2 regions of the Proteiniborus sp. MB09-C3 genome follow, and region 1 is predicted to be linked to the other one. Evidence: riboswitches for the same ligand, from Rfam matches in the RefSeq annotation. Region 1 holds a riboswitch; the other holds the start of a gene.
The links. Region 1 has a riboswitch for glycine ahead of QO263_RS09340 (GrdX family protein). Riboswitches for the same ligand answer to the same signal wherever they lie in the genome.
Positions count from the first base shown of each region.

Region 2: linked by a shared signal. The riboswitch ahead of gcvT (glycine cleavage system aminomethyltransferase GcvT) and the one ahead of QO263_RS09340 (GrdX family protein) in region 1 are both predicted to bind glycine.

Region 1 is NZ_CP127161.1:1,938,460-1,946,624, forward strand. Features, by position in the region: gene QO263_RS09315 (ABC transporter substrate-binding protein) at 1-112, shown strand, start outside; gene QO263_RS09320 (FecCD family ABC transporter permease) at 131-1,183, shown strand; gene QO263_RS09325 (chemotaxis protein CheX) at 1,305-1,817, shown strand; gene trmL (tRNA (uridine(34)/cytosine(34)/5-carboxymethylaminomethyluridine(34)-2'-O)-methyltransferase TrmL) at 1,917-2,387, shown strand; gene QO263_RS09335 (Na/Pi cotransporter family protein) at 2,446-4,050, shown strand; glycine riboswitch at 4,232-4,334, shown strand; glycine riboswitch at 4,336-4,410, shown strand; gene QO263_RS09340 (GrdX family protein) at 4,486-4,863, shown strand; gene trxB (thioredoxin-disulfide reductase) at 5,008-5,952, shown strand; gene trxA (thioredoxin TrxA) at 5,999-6,316, shown strand; gene QO263_RS09355 (glycine/sarcosine/betaine reductase component B subunit) at 6,433-7,719, shown strand; gene grdA (glycine/sarcosine/betaine reductase complex selenoprotein A) at 7,761-8,165, shown strand, end outside.
Region 2 is NZ_CP127161.1:549,426-557,590, forward strand. Features, by position in the region: gene QO263_RS02620 (polysaccharide deacetylase family protein) at 62-817, shown strand; gene QO263_RS02625 (sodium/glutamate symporter) at 950-2,089, opposite strand; gene QO263_RS02630 (DUF1893 domain-containing protein) at 2,321-2,752, shown strand; gene QO263_RS02635 (DUF3842 family protein) at 2,754-3,167, shown strand; gene QO263_RS02640 (ECF transporter S component) at 3,230-3,763, shown strand; gene QO263_RS02645 (pyrophosphohydrolase domain-containing protein) at 3,822-4,208, opposite strand; glycine riboswitch at 4,715-4,810, shown strand; gene gcvT (glycine cleavage system aminomethyltransferase GcvT) at 5,027-6,133, shown strand; gene gcvH (glycine cleavage system protein GcvH) at 6,192-6,575, shown strand; gene gcvPA (aminomethyl-transferring glycine dehydrogenase subunit GcvPA) at 6,577-7,917, shown strand; gene gcvPB (aminomethyl-transferring glycine dehydrogenase subunit GcvPB) at 7,919-8,165, shown strand, end outside.

The DNA of each region.
Region 1 (8,165 bases):
AAAAAATGACAGAATATATATTTTAGACCCATTGATATCAATACCAGGACCAAGAATAGTTGAAGGATTTGAAATCGTAGCAAAAAGTATATATCCTGAGCTTTTTGAGTAAAAATAGAGTAGGGATAATATGAACGAAAAAAAAGTGAACAAAAAAAGGTGGAGCTTCATTATTGTGGTTTGCGTAATTACTTTGATTCTCAGTATTATAGTGTTTTCAACCGTAGGCTCAGCTAATATCAAAACCACAGACACCTTTAGAATTGTTCTTTCTAAAATACCTTTAATAGGAAAGCAAATTGATATTTCAGACATGCCAAAATCTTACCAGACTATTATACTCAATGTAAGAATACCTAGAGTTTTAATTGGGGTTATTGTAGGAGCAGCTTTGGCTGGTGTCGGAGCCGTATTTCAAGGCATGTTTAAAAACCCTATGGCAGATCCATATGTCATTGGTATTTCTTCTGGAGCTGCATTAGGAGCGGGATTAGTGATTATTTCAGGAATAACTTGGACAGCCCTTGGAATGTCATCTATTTCAATTGGAGCATTTATTGGAGCTATTTCTTCTACTTTTTTAGTCTATTGGATTTCAAAGGTAAAAAATAAGGTTCCAGTCACTATTTTACTGCTGTCAGGAGTTGCTGTTGGTCAGTTCCTGACAGCTATATTATCATTTCTAATGGTAATATATACAAAAGATATGAGTAAAATAATATATTGGACATTAGGCAGCTTTTCGGGGAAAGGCTGGGAGCATCTGGCTTCTGTATCTATTCCCATGATATTGTCGATGATTATTATTAACTTTTTTTCAAGGGAATTAAATATTATGCTCTTAGGAGAAGAGTCTGCACAAAATTTAGGCATTAACGTAGAGAAAACAAAGATAATTATACTCATAATTTGTTCTTTTATTATATCAATTGCAGTGTCAGTTAGCGGAATAATCGGTTTTGTAGGTCTTATTATCCCGCATATAGTGAGGTTAATAGTAGGACCTGACCATAGAATCCTTATACCTACATCTATGCTGGTAGGTGGAATATTTATGATATTTGCAGATACATTAGCTAGAACCATTATATCGCCAACTGAGATACCCGTTGGGATAATAACAGCTCTCTTTGGGGGCCCATTTTTTATATATCTCTTAAGAAAATCTAAGAAAAGCATATAGCTGTATACTATAAAATCTATAAAATCAACATACAAGATGAAAGAAATGCTATTCAGAATGAGAATAAATAGTTGCATAATACACAATAATAGATTCTAAGGAATAATTCCTGGAGTCTTTTTTGTGTAGATATGAAATTATTGGAGGGATAAAAATTCCAAGTCTAGAGATTGCTGAAATATTTAATAAGAATACAAAAGAAATTTTTAAGCAATTTGTTGATATAGATTTAGATGAGAAGATTTATAAAACATCAGATACCAAGCTTTATGATGGGGTATCTGTGATAGTAAGTTTTTCAGGCATAATTTCAGGGCAAATAGTAATTAGCATTTCAGGTGAACTCTCAAAAGTTATCTACCATAGGTACATGAAAGGCATTTTAGCTATAGAAATTGATAAAGATGTTAAAGAGGCTGTTTTTAAATTATCAAAGCTTATAATAGGAAATTCATGTGCTAGCTTCTATGGGAATGGAGTTTCTATGGAGATATGTAGCTATTGTATAGTTGAAGGCTGTGATATTAAATATACATCAATTGATAAAAATGTCACAATAATTGACTATGAAACCTCATTAATGGATATGAACATAATGCTTATATTGGATATTGATGGGAAAGCAGAAAATTAGTGATTTTAACAATTGACTTTATAAAAAAAGATTAGTAAAATCAATTAGGTTGGTATAAATAACATTTTAATTATGAACGTTGAAGTAGGGGGTTAAATAATGCCACTAAATGTCGTGTTAGTAGAACCAGAAATTCCGCAGAACACAGGTAATATTGCTAGAACTTGTGCAGCAACTGGTGCCTCACTACATCTTGTAAAGCCTTTAGGATTTGCTATAGATGATAAGCATGTAAAAAGAGCTGGACTTGATTATTGGAGCTTGCTAGATTTACATGTGTATGAGAACCTAGATGAATTCTTTCAGAAAAACGATGTAAGTAAATTTTATTTTGCAACAACGAAAGGACGTCAGAGCTATACGGATTTCAAATTTGAAGAAGGAGCTTTTTTATTATTTGGAAAGGAAACAGCAGGGCTGCCAAAGGAGATTCTCTCCAAGTATCAGGAGAGGACTATGAGAATACCTATGGTTGAAGATGAAAGAGCTAGATCTTTAAATCTTTCAAATTCTGTTGCCATAATAGTGTATGAGGTGCTAAGACAGCTTAAATTTTCCAACCTGATATAATTTATGAAATAATTCTTTAGCATTATGAAAGAATATTTTAAAAAACAGGAGGTTTATTATGCAAATTGCTTTTGGTGTATTAGGAGGACTAGGATTATTCTTATATGGAATGAATCTTATGGGGACAGGCCTTCAGAAAGCTGCTGGAGAGAAGCTAAAAAAACTTATAGAGGTATTAACCAGCAATAGATTAATGGGAGTAATTGTAGGTACAGCTGTAACCATGGTTATCCAAAGCAGTAGTGCTACAACTGTAATGGTTATAGGGTTCGTAAATGCTGGCTTAATGACATTAAATCAAGCAGTTGGTGTAATAATGGGTGCTAACGTAGGAACTACAGTAACAGCACAGCTTATAGCTTTTAAATTAAGCGATTATGCACCTGTTGTAGTAGCTATAGGTGTTGCAATTTGGCTATTTTCTTCTAAGAAAAAAAATAAGGAGATAGCTGAGATACTTATTGGATTTGGTATTCTTTTTATAGGAATGGACTTCATGTCTAGCCATTTGAAACCATTAGGAAATTCACAAGTTTTTAAAGATTTGATAACTAGTCTTAAAAATCCAGTTTTAGGAATTATAGTAGGCTTTGGATTGACCACTCTAGTACAAAGCAGTAGTGCTTCTATCGGATTGTTGCTTGCTCTTGCTAGTCAGGGTCTTATAACTATAGATATAGCATTACCCATTCTTTTTGGTGATAACATAGGAACTACGACAACTGCACTTATTTCAAGTATTGGAGCTAATAAAACAGCTAAAAGAGCAGCACTTATGCATTTTCTTTTTAACGTAGTAGGAACTATAATTTTTATGGTTATATTAAGAAAGCCTGTAGAAGCTATAGTAATAAAATTTTCACCAAATGATATACAAAGACAAATTGCAAATTCTCATACACTATTTAATTTACTAAATGTAGCAATTCAATTCCCTTTTGCAGGACTATTAGTTCTAGCTGCTAAAAAGCTAATTAAAGGGGATGAAGAGGAAGTAATTAATGGCTTAAAATATTTAGATACAAGAATTATTGAAACTCCTTCTATAGCTGTAGGTCAAGCAAGTAAGGAAGTACTAAGAATGGGAAAAATAGTGAGAGATAATCTGAGGACTGCCATTGAAGCATTCTATTCAAAGGATGAGAAATTAGTTCAGAAGGTTTTTGAGGAAGAAAAAAGGATAAATGAAATTGAAAGAGATATAACAAAATACCTAATCCAGCTTTCCAATGCACCTCTTACAGATGAGCAGCATTCAACTGTAACTACACTATTCCATGCGATTAACGACATTGAGCGTGTGGGAGATCATGCAGATAATATAGCGGAATTATGTCAAAATAGAATAGATAACAAGCTTTGGTTTACAGACACAGCTCTTGATGAGCTGCATATAATGTTTGATAAGGTGGAGGATGTATTTAGTAAATCTCTATTAGCATTTAAAACTGCCGATCCAAGGATTTCAGAGGAAGTAATCAATCTTGAAGCAGAGGTTGATATAATGGAAAAGCATTATAGAGAAAGTCATATTGAAAGATTAAATACACAATCATGTGAGCCTAGCTCAGGAATCGTCTTTCTTGATTTAATAAGTAATCTTGAAAGAATATCAGATCATTCGTCAAATATTGCAATGTATATTTTAGATGCTCTTAAATAATATGAAAAGCGCAGGTATATGTGCTTTTCTACGGAAATATGGCAAATGTTAAAGATATTTAAGAAATTTTCTTACAAAAACATGAAAAAAGGTATTGTGCACAAATTGTTTATATATTATAATAATTTTAAATACAAACATTGATTTTTATTTAACAATTCTATAATTGAAATAAAACTGGATGAAGGATGCGGAAGAGACCAATATATATTGGCGCCGAAGGAGTAAGTCATAAGTTTGCCATTTATGGAGAAGCTCTCAGGCAAAAGGACCGTATTTGGACAGTTCTCTGGAAAGCCTATGGCACCGAAGGGGCAATTCTTTGAAAAAAGAAGAATCTCTCAGGTTTAGAACAGAGTAGAGGGGCACATAATAATGTTACTTCTATTCTGTTTTTTTGTTCAAAATTTTAAAGGATTGTAAGGGGTGAAACCAGTGGGCAAAATAATAGTTACAAACAATCCATTGATAGGAGAAAGATTTGCAGCCTTATATGAAATAGAATTTTATGATAAAGATTACATAGGTATTTTGGAAACCGTGAGAGACAAAATCCATCTAGGACACGAGCTTTTATCCCATCCTTTAGCAGGCAGTATCAAGCCTAATGAAACTCCATATAGGACTGTTATTATTTCAAAAGATAAAAAACAGTTAGATATGAATTCTTTAACTCTTATAGAAAGTGCTATAGTAACTACTAGGAAATTTATTAGCAATAGACCAACGCCAGATTGGAATAATGTTGCACTTTTTGACTTTCAAACCGTAGACTTATCCCTAATTGAAAATGTACTTAATAACGTGATTTAGCCCTGTATAAAACTTGGCAGATTTGGGTAAATTTTAGTTGGTAATAGGCTTTTTGCAAGCAATGAAGTCACATGTCTATACCTTATAAATGTTAACCATAAAACTTAATGGGTATAATTATTACAAAATAAAGGAGTGAGGCACATGACAAACTTATACGATACAATAATAATTGGATCAGGTCCTGCAGGTTTAGCAGCAGGATTATATGCAGCAAGAGCAAAAATGAAGACTCTAATATTAGAAAGAGAAAAAGCAGGTGGACAAATAGTTACTACTGAAGAAGTGGCTAACTATCCAGGCTCAGTTGAAAACGCTTCTGGACCATCTTTAATTGCAAGAATGGTTGAGCAAGCAGATGAATTTGGAGCAGAAAGAGTACTAGACGAAGTAAAAGAAGTTAAATTACAAGACAAGATAAAAGTGATTAAAGGTGCTAAGGGTGAATACCATGCAAAGTCTATAATAATTGCAACAGGTGCTAAACCAAGACCAATGGGCTGTCCAGGAGAAAAAGAGCTTACAGGAAAAGGTGTTTCATACTGTGCAACTTGCGATGCTGATTTCTTTACTGATTTAGAAGTATATGTAATTGGTGGAGGAGACTCGGCAGTTGAAGAAGCAATGTATTTAACTAAATTTGCCAGAAAGGTTACTATAGTTCATAGAAGAGATGAGCTAAGGGCAGCAAAATCAATTCAAGAAAAAGCTTTTAAAAATGATAAAATAAACTTTATTTGGAATTCAGTAGTTAAGGAAGTAAAAGGTGAAGGTATATTGGAGTCAATGGTACTTGAAAACAGAGTAACTGGTGAAATAACAGAAATAGTTGCAGATGAGGATGACGGTACATTCGGAGTATTTGTTTTCGTAGGATATGACCCAGTAACATCACTATTTAATGGAATGGTAGAAATGGAAAATGGCTATATAATAACTGATGATAATATGAAAACTAATATACCAGGAGTATTTGCAGCAGGTGATTGTAGAGTAAAATCTTTAAGACAAGTAGTTACTGCAACTGCAGATGGTGCAATAGCTGCTACACAAGCTGAGAGGTACATTGAAAGCGTTTTCGAGGAATAAAACAATTTTTTTAAATAAAAAAACAAAAATTATAGGAGGGATATCCATGTTAGCAGTTGATAAGGATACTTTTGAACTAGAGGTACTTAAAGCAGAGGGACATGTATTAGTGGATTTTTGGAGTGAGGGTTGTGAACCATGTAAAGCATTAATGCCACATGTTCATGAACTGGCAGAAAAATATGATGGAAAAATGAAATTTACTAGCTTAGACACGGGTAAGGCTAGAAGACTTGCAATTTCACAAAAAATATTAGGTTTACCAGTTATAGCAATTTACAAAGATGGACAAAAAATTGATGAATTAGTAAAAGACGATGCTACACCAGCAAATATAGAGTCCATGATTCAAAAATATATTTAATATATTTATCTAAAATTTGCTTAGGTAACCGACCTATAGAATAGGTTATAAAACCTATCCTATAGGGTTACAATAAATACATGGCATAAGTGAAATATTAAGAGGAGGTGAACTCTATGCGCCTAGAAATAGGTAACATTATCATTAAGGATGTACAGTTTGGAGACAAAACAAAAGTAGAAAATGGGATTTTATTTGTCAACAAAGAAGAGCTTATTGCAGCAATAAGCGATGACGAAAACATCAAAAGTGTAGAGGTAGAGTTGGCAAGACCAGGTGAAAGCGTCAGAATTACACCAGTTAAGGATGTAATAGAGCCAAGAGTTAAGGCTGAAGGTCCTGGTGGAATATTCCCTGGAGTACTTTCAAAGGTTGAGACTGTAGGTACAGGAAGAACTCATGTACTAAAGGGTGCAGCAGTTGTTACAACAGGTAAGGTAGTTGCGTTCCAAGAAGGTATCATAGACATGACTGGACCAGGAGCAGACTATACGCCATTTTCAAAAACAAACAACGTTGTTTTAGTGATTCAACCTAAAGATGGCTTAAAGCAGCATGACCATGAAAGAACCGTTAGATTTGCAGGCTTAAAAGCAGCAGCATATCTTGGAGAAGCTGGTAAGGATGTAAACCCAGACGAGGTCAAGGTATTTGAAACATTACCTTTACTACAGGGAATTCAAAAATATCCAGAGCTTCCAAAGGTAGCATATGTATTAATGCTTCAAAGTCAGGGCTTAATGCATGATACTTATGTTTATGGTGTCGATGCTAAGCAAACTATTTCAACATTAATTTACCCAACAGAATTATTAGATGGTGCTATCATAAGTGGTAACTGTGTTTCTGCTTGTGACAAGAATACAACTTACCATCATTTAAATAATCCTGTTGTACATGATTTGTTTGAAAAGCATGGCAAAGAATTAAACTTTGTTGGAGTAATTATCACAAATGAAAATGTCTATCTAGCAGATAAAGAAAGATCATCAAACTGGTCTGCTAAATTAGCAGAATATTTAGGAGTAGACGGTGTTGTTATATCACAAGAAGGCTTTGGTAACCCTGATACTGACCTAATAATGAACTGTAAGAAAATTGAAAGAAAAGGTATAAAAACTGTTATAGTAACTGATGAATATGCAGGTAGAGATGGTGCATCTCAATCATTAGCAGATGCCGATTCACTAGCAGATGCAGTTGTAACAGGTGGAAATGCCAATGAAGTAATAGAATTACCGGCATTAAATAAAGTAATTGGATATCTTGAACCAGTAAATATAATTGCTGGTGGATTTGATGGAAGCTTAAAGGATGATGGTTCAATAGTAGTAGAGCTTCAAGCGATTACAGGTGCAACAAACGAACTTGGCTTCAATAAGCTAACAGCAAGAGGATTCTAATAATTGAAAACATATATAAAAAAATGAAAGGAAGTGTGATGATGGGACTATTAGACGGTAAAAAAGTTATCGTAATAGGCGATAGAGACGGTATACCAGCACCAGCGGTAGAAGAATGTCTTAAAAATACTGGCGCAGAAGTAGTTTTCGCATCTACAGAGTGTTTTGTCTGAACGGCTGCAGGCGCTATGGACCTAGAAAATCAACAAAGAGTTAAGGATTTAACTGAAAAGCACGGAGCAGAGAACATAGTTGTTCTTTTAGGTGCTGCTGAAGGTGAAGCTGCAGGTTTAGCAGCAGAAACAGTTACAGCAGGAGATCCAACTTTTGCAGGTCCATTAGCAGGAGTCCAGTTAGGACTTAGAGTATATCACGTTGTAGAGCCAGAAATAAAAGATGAATTTGACGCTGATGTATATGACGAACAAATTGGTATGATGGAAATG
Region 2 (8,165 bases), 1.4 Mb from region 1:
ATTATAATGCAATTCATTTAGAAAGTAAAAATATAAATATATAAAATAAAAGGTGATGTTTATGAATAACAACACTATTGTCAAAGTACTTATAGTTATTATAATGATTTTAAGCACAATAATTTTTTGGAAAGACAAATCTATAAGCTCTTTCAAAAACATAATTGATGTGGTAAGTCATCGTGTCGAAGAAAAAGAGGTGATCAGGAAAGGAATTACATATGAAAAAGTCATAGCAATAACTTTTGATGATGGACCACATCCCAGATTTACGCCTAAAGTTTTAGATGTTTTAAGAGAGAATAATGCAAAGGCTACCTTTTTTGTTTTAGGAAAACATGCAGAGTGGTATTCAAAAACATTGTTGCAGGTAAAAGAAGAAGGACATGAAATAGGGAACCATTCTTATAGTCATGTAGATATAAAAAAATCCTCTGAGGAAGTTATAAAGAGCGAGATAGAAAAAACTCAAGATATTATTTTTAAGATAACAGGAGAAAGTCCTAGATTATTTAGACCGCCTTTTGGTTTCTATAGTGAAAAATTACTAAATGTATTGAAGGAAAGCGAATATAGGATAATTCTATGGACAGAAACACAGGATTCCTTAGACTGGAATCATCCAGGAGTAGATAATATTGTAATGAAGATTTTATCAAATGCACAGAATGGAGATATTATACTATTACATGATTATGCAGAAGGTGAATGTGAAGCAATTGAAGCACTAGAGATAATATTACCTGAGTTGAAGAAAAGGGGATTTAGCTTTGTAACTGTTTCAGAGCTTTTAGAACTAGATACTCAGGGAGATTAGCTAATACAATAACGAAAGGCCTTAATTGAAGTTTTGAAATCGTGAAGGGTTTTGTTGAAACGTATTTTATTATGAGTTATAAAATAAGCTGATGATCTGCTATACCAGAGCATCAGCTTATTAAAAATTATATTAAAAACTAAAAAACCAATTTACTATATGAGGATTTATTAAACCTATGAGCCAGGATCCAATAGGTGGGACAATAAAAATCAAATCAGGTATAACTCCTTTTTCTTCACTACAACACTGAATACTTGACAAGGAGTTCGGAGGAAATCCAATTCCAATAGCAGTTAATCCCGTAGCTATGTAAGCAGCAAGTGTATTTTTTCCATAGATTTTAAAAACTATGAAATATGAAAAAGCAATTAGCCAAGATATCTGCATTAAAACTATTAAAATGGCTTTGGGTGTTAGCATACTTAATGTCGATATATCTAAAGAAGCGAAACCCGTAACTAATAGCAATGATAAAAATATGTTGCCAATAAAATTCATATGTGAAAACTGTATATTAAAAATATTGAGCTTGTCCAAAATGAATCTGATTATAATACCGGCAAAGAGCCCTCCTCCCAAAGGAGATAATATTTTTCCGAATCCTAATTGAGTAGGAATATAAGCAATACCTGTTGCAGCAAACAATATTAAAAGATATTTTAGAAGCTCTGAGGTAGTAAAGGTTGGATTAGGAGTTTTAGCTATCTCTGAAAAATCTGCCTTAGGCTCTAAGAGCTTAAACACTATAGTAGATGATATAATTGCTAGAATAACACAAAATACTGAAACACCAGAAAGAGTAGATAAGAAGGCGGTTCCATTATCACCCACCAGTGCAACAGCGTTTTGTGCGAACGAATGGTCTCCTACTAAATTGAGAGAGCTAAACATAATCATATCTTTCTTTGGAAGACTAAAGATTTTTCCAAGTATGATAATGAATACATTTTGCATAATAGCAACTGATACTACTATGACCAGAAAAACCATTTGCTTAAATATCCCGTTCTTGAAAATGTTTTTATCTACACGCAACCCTATTGAAGCAAAAAAACCAGCAAAAAATACGGTGAATAGTGAAAAGTTGATAGATATTTTTATCTTTGGAGAAAGGACATACATAAGTATTGACAATAAAAGTCCACCTATAAAAGGTGCTGGAATATATAGCCTGTTTAGAATAGGGACTTTACTCTTTATAAAGTAGCCCAAGAGAATAAAGGAAATTAGTAGTGCTATGGTTTGTACTGTATTTAGGACAATCGACATTTTTACCCTCCATTTGTTATTTTTTTTCACGAAACTTACACAAACACTTACATAATACTACAAAATATAACATAAAATCAAGGGAAATTTGTGAAGTTTAAGACAATTATAAAAATTATGCTTGCTGTTAGAGCAATTAGCTAAGAAGTTTTTAAGCACTAATAATAAAATTGAAAAATACAATAAAATTTGGTATTATATATTCATATTCAAGAATCAGGAGCTGAGCAGATGAAAGATTTGGAATTGGCTAAAGAAATCCTCGAAGAAAAAGAGCTTACTTTAGCCATAGTAAAAGAGGGAAAAATTCTATTTACAAGTATTGATAAGGGAATAAAGCCTATATATACTGCAGTACGTGAGCTTAAAGAGGAGTTGAAGGGAGCAAGCGTAGCAGATAAAGTCATAGGAAAGGCAGCCGCAATTCTATGCAAATATGCAGATATAAAGGAGCTTTATACAAGGCTTATTTCTAGCGAGGCCATTAAAATATTTGAAGATAGTAGTATCAAGTTTTTTTATGATGAAAGCTCACCATATATTAAAAATAGAGATAAAACAGATATGTGTCCAGTAGAGAAACTATCTCAAAAGGTAGATAGTCCAACAGAGTTAGTTCAAAAAATATCTGAATTTCTAGATAATATGAAAAAGAGGGCATAGTATGAAAATCGCCGTAATAGATGGAAAAGGTGGAGGCATAGGCTGTCAAATAGTAGAAAGACTGAAGTCTTTAAAAAGAGATGATATTGAAATCATTGTACTGGGGACGAATTCCCAAGCCACAGCAAATATGCTAAAAGCCGGAGGTAATGATGGAGCTACAGGTGAAAATGCAATAATATGGATGAGCGACAAGGTGGATATTATTATTGGGCCTATGGCAATAATTGCAGCAAATGCAATGATGGGAGAAATAAGTCCCAAAATGGCAGAAGCAGTTGCAAGCAGCAGAGCTAAAAAGCTTTTATTGCCAGTAAGTAAATGTAATTTTGAAATAATAGGGCTTGAAGGCTATCAATTAAAACAACTCTTTGATGAATTGCTTAAAAAAGTGAAGACAATATTAGAAAAATAAGACCATGAAGGTTTTTTCCAAGAAGGAAACTTTCATGGTTAATTTTTTTGGGAGGTAAGAAAATGAATAAAAAATTTTCAACAAAGGATTTAGTATTAACAGGATTACTATTAGCTTTAGGACTGGTTTTTCCAATGATATTCCACCTATTTGGAGGAACAGGACCAGTATTTTTACCTATGCATATACCAGTTTTAATAGGAGGATTTGTATTACCGCCATATCTAGCCCTATTGTTAGGTATTATTACTCCACTAGTTAGTGGTACGCTTACAGGAATGCCAGTTTTATTTCCTATGGGAGTAATAATGATTTTTGAACTAGGAACTTATGGATTAGCTGCTTCCATAGCTACTAGAAAATTAAAGCTTTCTTCTATACCCTCGCTTATTATAGCCATGATAGCTGGTAGAATAGTAGCAGGTATAGTAGTATTTGTGTTGGCATCAAATTTTGGAGTACAGTTGAAGGCCCTTACATTTGTTAAGGGAGGAATAATAACAGGACTTCCTGGCATAGTTATACAGTTAATATTTATTCCATCATTGATGTACGCATTAAATAAAATCAATAGAGGTGCTAATGTAAATGCATAGTTGAGCAGGAGGTAAATAATTATTTTATTTACCTCCTGCTAATTAAGGATTTTACATGTTATTTAGCTTGACTGTCTATTTCTTTTTTTATTCTTGGATAGGGATCTTCCCAACCTTCAGGTTTAACGGTCTTTCCATCTTCCTTGTAGTGAGGCTTTCCATCGCTCCACAGCTTGTCCATATTAGCAGTATGTACTATTTCAAATATTTTATCAGGCTTGACCCCCATTTCAACAAGGGTCCCTAAAGCAAAATACATTAAATCTATCATTGCATCTGCCTGCTCATAAATATCATTTGCTTCTTTAAACTCATCTATTTCTTCAAGCATCCAGTTATATCTTTTAGATACCCTATCAGCATCGAGAAGCTTAGGAGTATCTCTATAAGGATGCCCAAACTTCATTTGAAAATCTTTAACCATGTCCCACCATTTATTACTCATATACGTTTACCTCCAAAAGTCTTCTATAGTTTTAAATAGCTTGTATTTTATTTATGACACTACATTTTTTATTCTATCACATTTTTATTAATCCGATAAAAAGAAATATGGTGATTTTTTTAACAAAACCTAATAAGTTTTAGCAATAATTATTGATATTTTCTAGAAATTATAATATTATCTAATATAAGCAGTATAAAAGTAACAAATAAATATGACTTAAAATAAAGATAACATAAGATATTACGTCAACCTACTTAAATATAATATATAAGGTAATTTCAGCAGCTATAGTTAATTTTTTAACGATTAAGAAGTTAAAAATATAACAATTATTGATATTTTTTAGAAATTATATTATGATTTAAGACGAATAGGAAAACACAATAGAATTAGGTATCTAGATGAAGGTGGCGTGAGATATCTTTATATAATAAGATAGCCGAAGAAGCAATATAAGATGAGCCGGTTTTTTATAGAAACTTTCAGGCAAAAGTATCGTCATCAGATGGAACTCTGAAGAGTCCGATTATTCGGCGCCGAAGGAGAAATGTATTATATAAGATACAGAAGCTCTCAGGTTAGGAAACAGAGGAATATAATGGCACATGGCTTTATAATGCTTCTATGCTGTTATATTCCTTTTTTGATACATTTTATTTGTATAATTATATGTTGTAAGATTTATTTATTATTTGGGTATATTATACCTATACTATGTCCTTTTAAAAGTGAATATAATGTTTTATTTAATCACATAATTAACATTAGCCATAAGCACAATAAAGTAACTTTAAAATTTGAAGGGAGGAGTTATTTTGGCAGAACCAAGAAAAACATCGCTTTACAATGCACATCTAAAGTATGGTGGCAAGATAGTTGATTATTCAGGATGGGCATTACCAGTACAGTATGAGGGTTTAACGCAAGAACATGAGGCAGTAAGAACACAAGCAGGATTATTTGATGTTTCACACATGGGAGAAGTAGACGTTACAGGACCACAAGCATTGGATTTTGTTCAATACTTAGTTACAAACGACATTTCAGTACTTAATGACAATCAAATAGCATATAGCTTTATGTGCTATCCAGAAGGAGGAGTTGTAGACGACCTTTTAGTTTACAAATTCTCAGAAGACCATTATTTCCTTGTAATTAATGCAGCTAATGTTCAAAAAGACGTGGACTGGATTAATGAAAATGCAAAAGGCTATGATGTTAATATTAAGAATCTTTCAGATGATATATCTGAAGTTGCTATTCAAGGACCTAATGCTCAGAAGATTCTTCAAAAGCTAACTGATACAGATCTTTCTGAAATAGGCTTTTTCCATCTAAAAAGAGATGTAAATGTATCAGGAGCAAATTGTTTAATATCAAGAACAGGATATACAGGAGAAGATGGATTTGAAATCTATTTTGATAATGAGCATGCAGAAGCTCTATGGGATAAGCTGATGGAGGCTGGAAAAGAAGAAGGACTTAAACCAGCAGGACTTGGCTCAAGAGATACACTAAGATTTGAAGCAACTCTCCCTCTTTATGGAAATGAACTTGGTAAGGATATTACTCCATTAGAAGCAGGATATGGAATGTTCGTAAAACTAAGCAAAGAAAACTTTATAGGAAAAGATGCCTTAGCAAAGCAAAAAGCAGAAGGATTAAAAAGAAAAATAGTAGGATTTGAAATGATCGATAGAGGTGTTCCTAGACACGGATACGAAGTTTATGCAGATGGAAAGAAAATAGGCTTCGTGACAACAGGATATTTTTCACCTACTTTAAAGAAAAACATAGGATTTGCAATGCTTGATATGGACTATACTAAGCTTGATACTCCAATTGATATACAAGTAAGAAATAGGAGCTTAAAAGCAAAAGTAGTAGATAAGAGATTTTATCAAAAACATTACAAGAAATAAGATAAACTTCAGTAGTACAAATTAACAAATAATACTAAAATTAAGGAGGAATTTTTTTATGAAAATAGTTGAAGGTCTTTTATATTCAAATGATCATGAGTGGATTAAGGTAGAAGGAAAGGAAGCTTATATTGGAATTACAGATTTTGCACAACATAAACTAGGAGAGATTGTTTATGTTGAATTACCACAAGTTGACGATGAACTGAATTCAGGAGATGTTTTCTCAGTAGTTGAATCAGTTAAAGCAGCTTCAGATTCTTATCTTCCTGTATCAGGTAAAGTAGTTGAAGCAAATGAAGAGCTAGAGGGAGAACCAGGCCTACTTAACGAAGATCCATATGCGAACTGGATTGCTAAAATTGAGCTTTCAGATGAATCAGAACTTGAAGAATTAATGAATGCTGAGGAATACGAAGACTTCTGTAGTAAGGAGGAATAGTATGCATAGATATATACCAAATACGGAGGCTGATAAGAAGCGAATGCTTGAAAGCATTGGTGTAAGCTCTGTCAGCGATTTGTTTTCAGACATACCAGATAACTTAAAATTAAATAGAAAGCTTAATATTTGTGAATCAATGTCTGAGATGGAGATTGTAAGGCATATGGAAAACCTTACAGATAAAAATAAAAGTGTAGAAGAATTAGTGTGCTTTCTAGGAGCAGGAGCATACGATCACTACATACCTTCAATAGTAAAGCATCTTGCTATGAGGTCTGAATTCTATACTGCTTATACTCCTTATCAGCCAGAAATAAGCCAAGGAACGCTACAGGTAATATTCGAATATCAAACTATGATAACTAGTATCACAGGTATGGATGTAACTAATGCATCTATGTATGATGGACCTACTGCAACGGCAGAGGCGGCTATAATGGCCTGCGAAAATACTAGACGTAAATCTATTATTGTATCAAAGACAGTTAATCCTGAAACTAGAAAAGTTCTTAGAACTTATCTGAAAGTAAGAGATATTGAAATAATAGAAGTGGATATGGCCGACGGCGTTACAGATGTAGAAAAATTAAAATCTCTAGTAGATAAAAATACTGCTGGAGTTATAGTTCAAAGTCCAAATTTCTTTGGAATACTAGAGGATGTAACTGAAGTTGAAAAGGTTATCCATGAAAATAAAGGAAACCTAATTATGTATGTTGACCCTATTTCACTAGGAATATTAAAAACTCCTGGAGAATTAGGGGCAGATATAGTAGTAGGTGAAGGACAATCTCTTGGAAATAGGCTAAACTATGGTGGACCACATCTAGGATTTTTAGCTGCTACTTCAAAGCTTGTCAGAAAGCTTCCTGGAAGAATAGTTGGCCAGTCTGTAGATGTGGATGGAAGGAGATCCTTTGTACTTACTCTTCAAGCAAGAGAGCAGCATATAAGAAGATATAAGGCTACTTCCAATATATGCTCTAACCAAGGCTTGAACATGGTTATGGCAGCTATATACATGGTAACAATGGGTAAGAAAGGGCTTAGAGAAGTTGCACTACAAAGCACACAAAAAGCACATTATGCTTATAATGAAATGGTTAAGTCCGGTAAATTTAAGCCATTATTCGATAAGCCATTCTTTAAAGAATTTGTAGTTTCAAGCGATATAGATGCTAGCAAAGTTAATAAAGAGCTTCTAAATAAAGGTATTCTTGGTGGATATGAGCTTAGAAAAGAATACAACGAGTTAAATAATGGGCTTCTTTTCTGTGTAACAGAAAAGAGAACAAAAGAAGAAATTGATAAGCTAATTGGCGCTTTGGAGGTGATGTAATATGCTAAGAAATTACGATAGCTTGATATTTGAAATCTCCAAGGAAGGAAGAACAGCCTATAGCCTTCCCCAAAATGATGTAAATGAGCTTTCACTAGATTCAATCATACCAAGCCAATTTTTAAATGAGAGAGAGGTTGATTTACCAGAAGTAAGTGAAGTTGACGTGGTGAGACACTTTGTTAATCTTTCAAATAAAAACTATGGGGTAGATACAGGATTTTATCCATTAGGTTCATGTACTATGA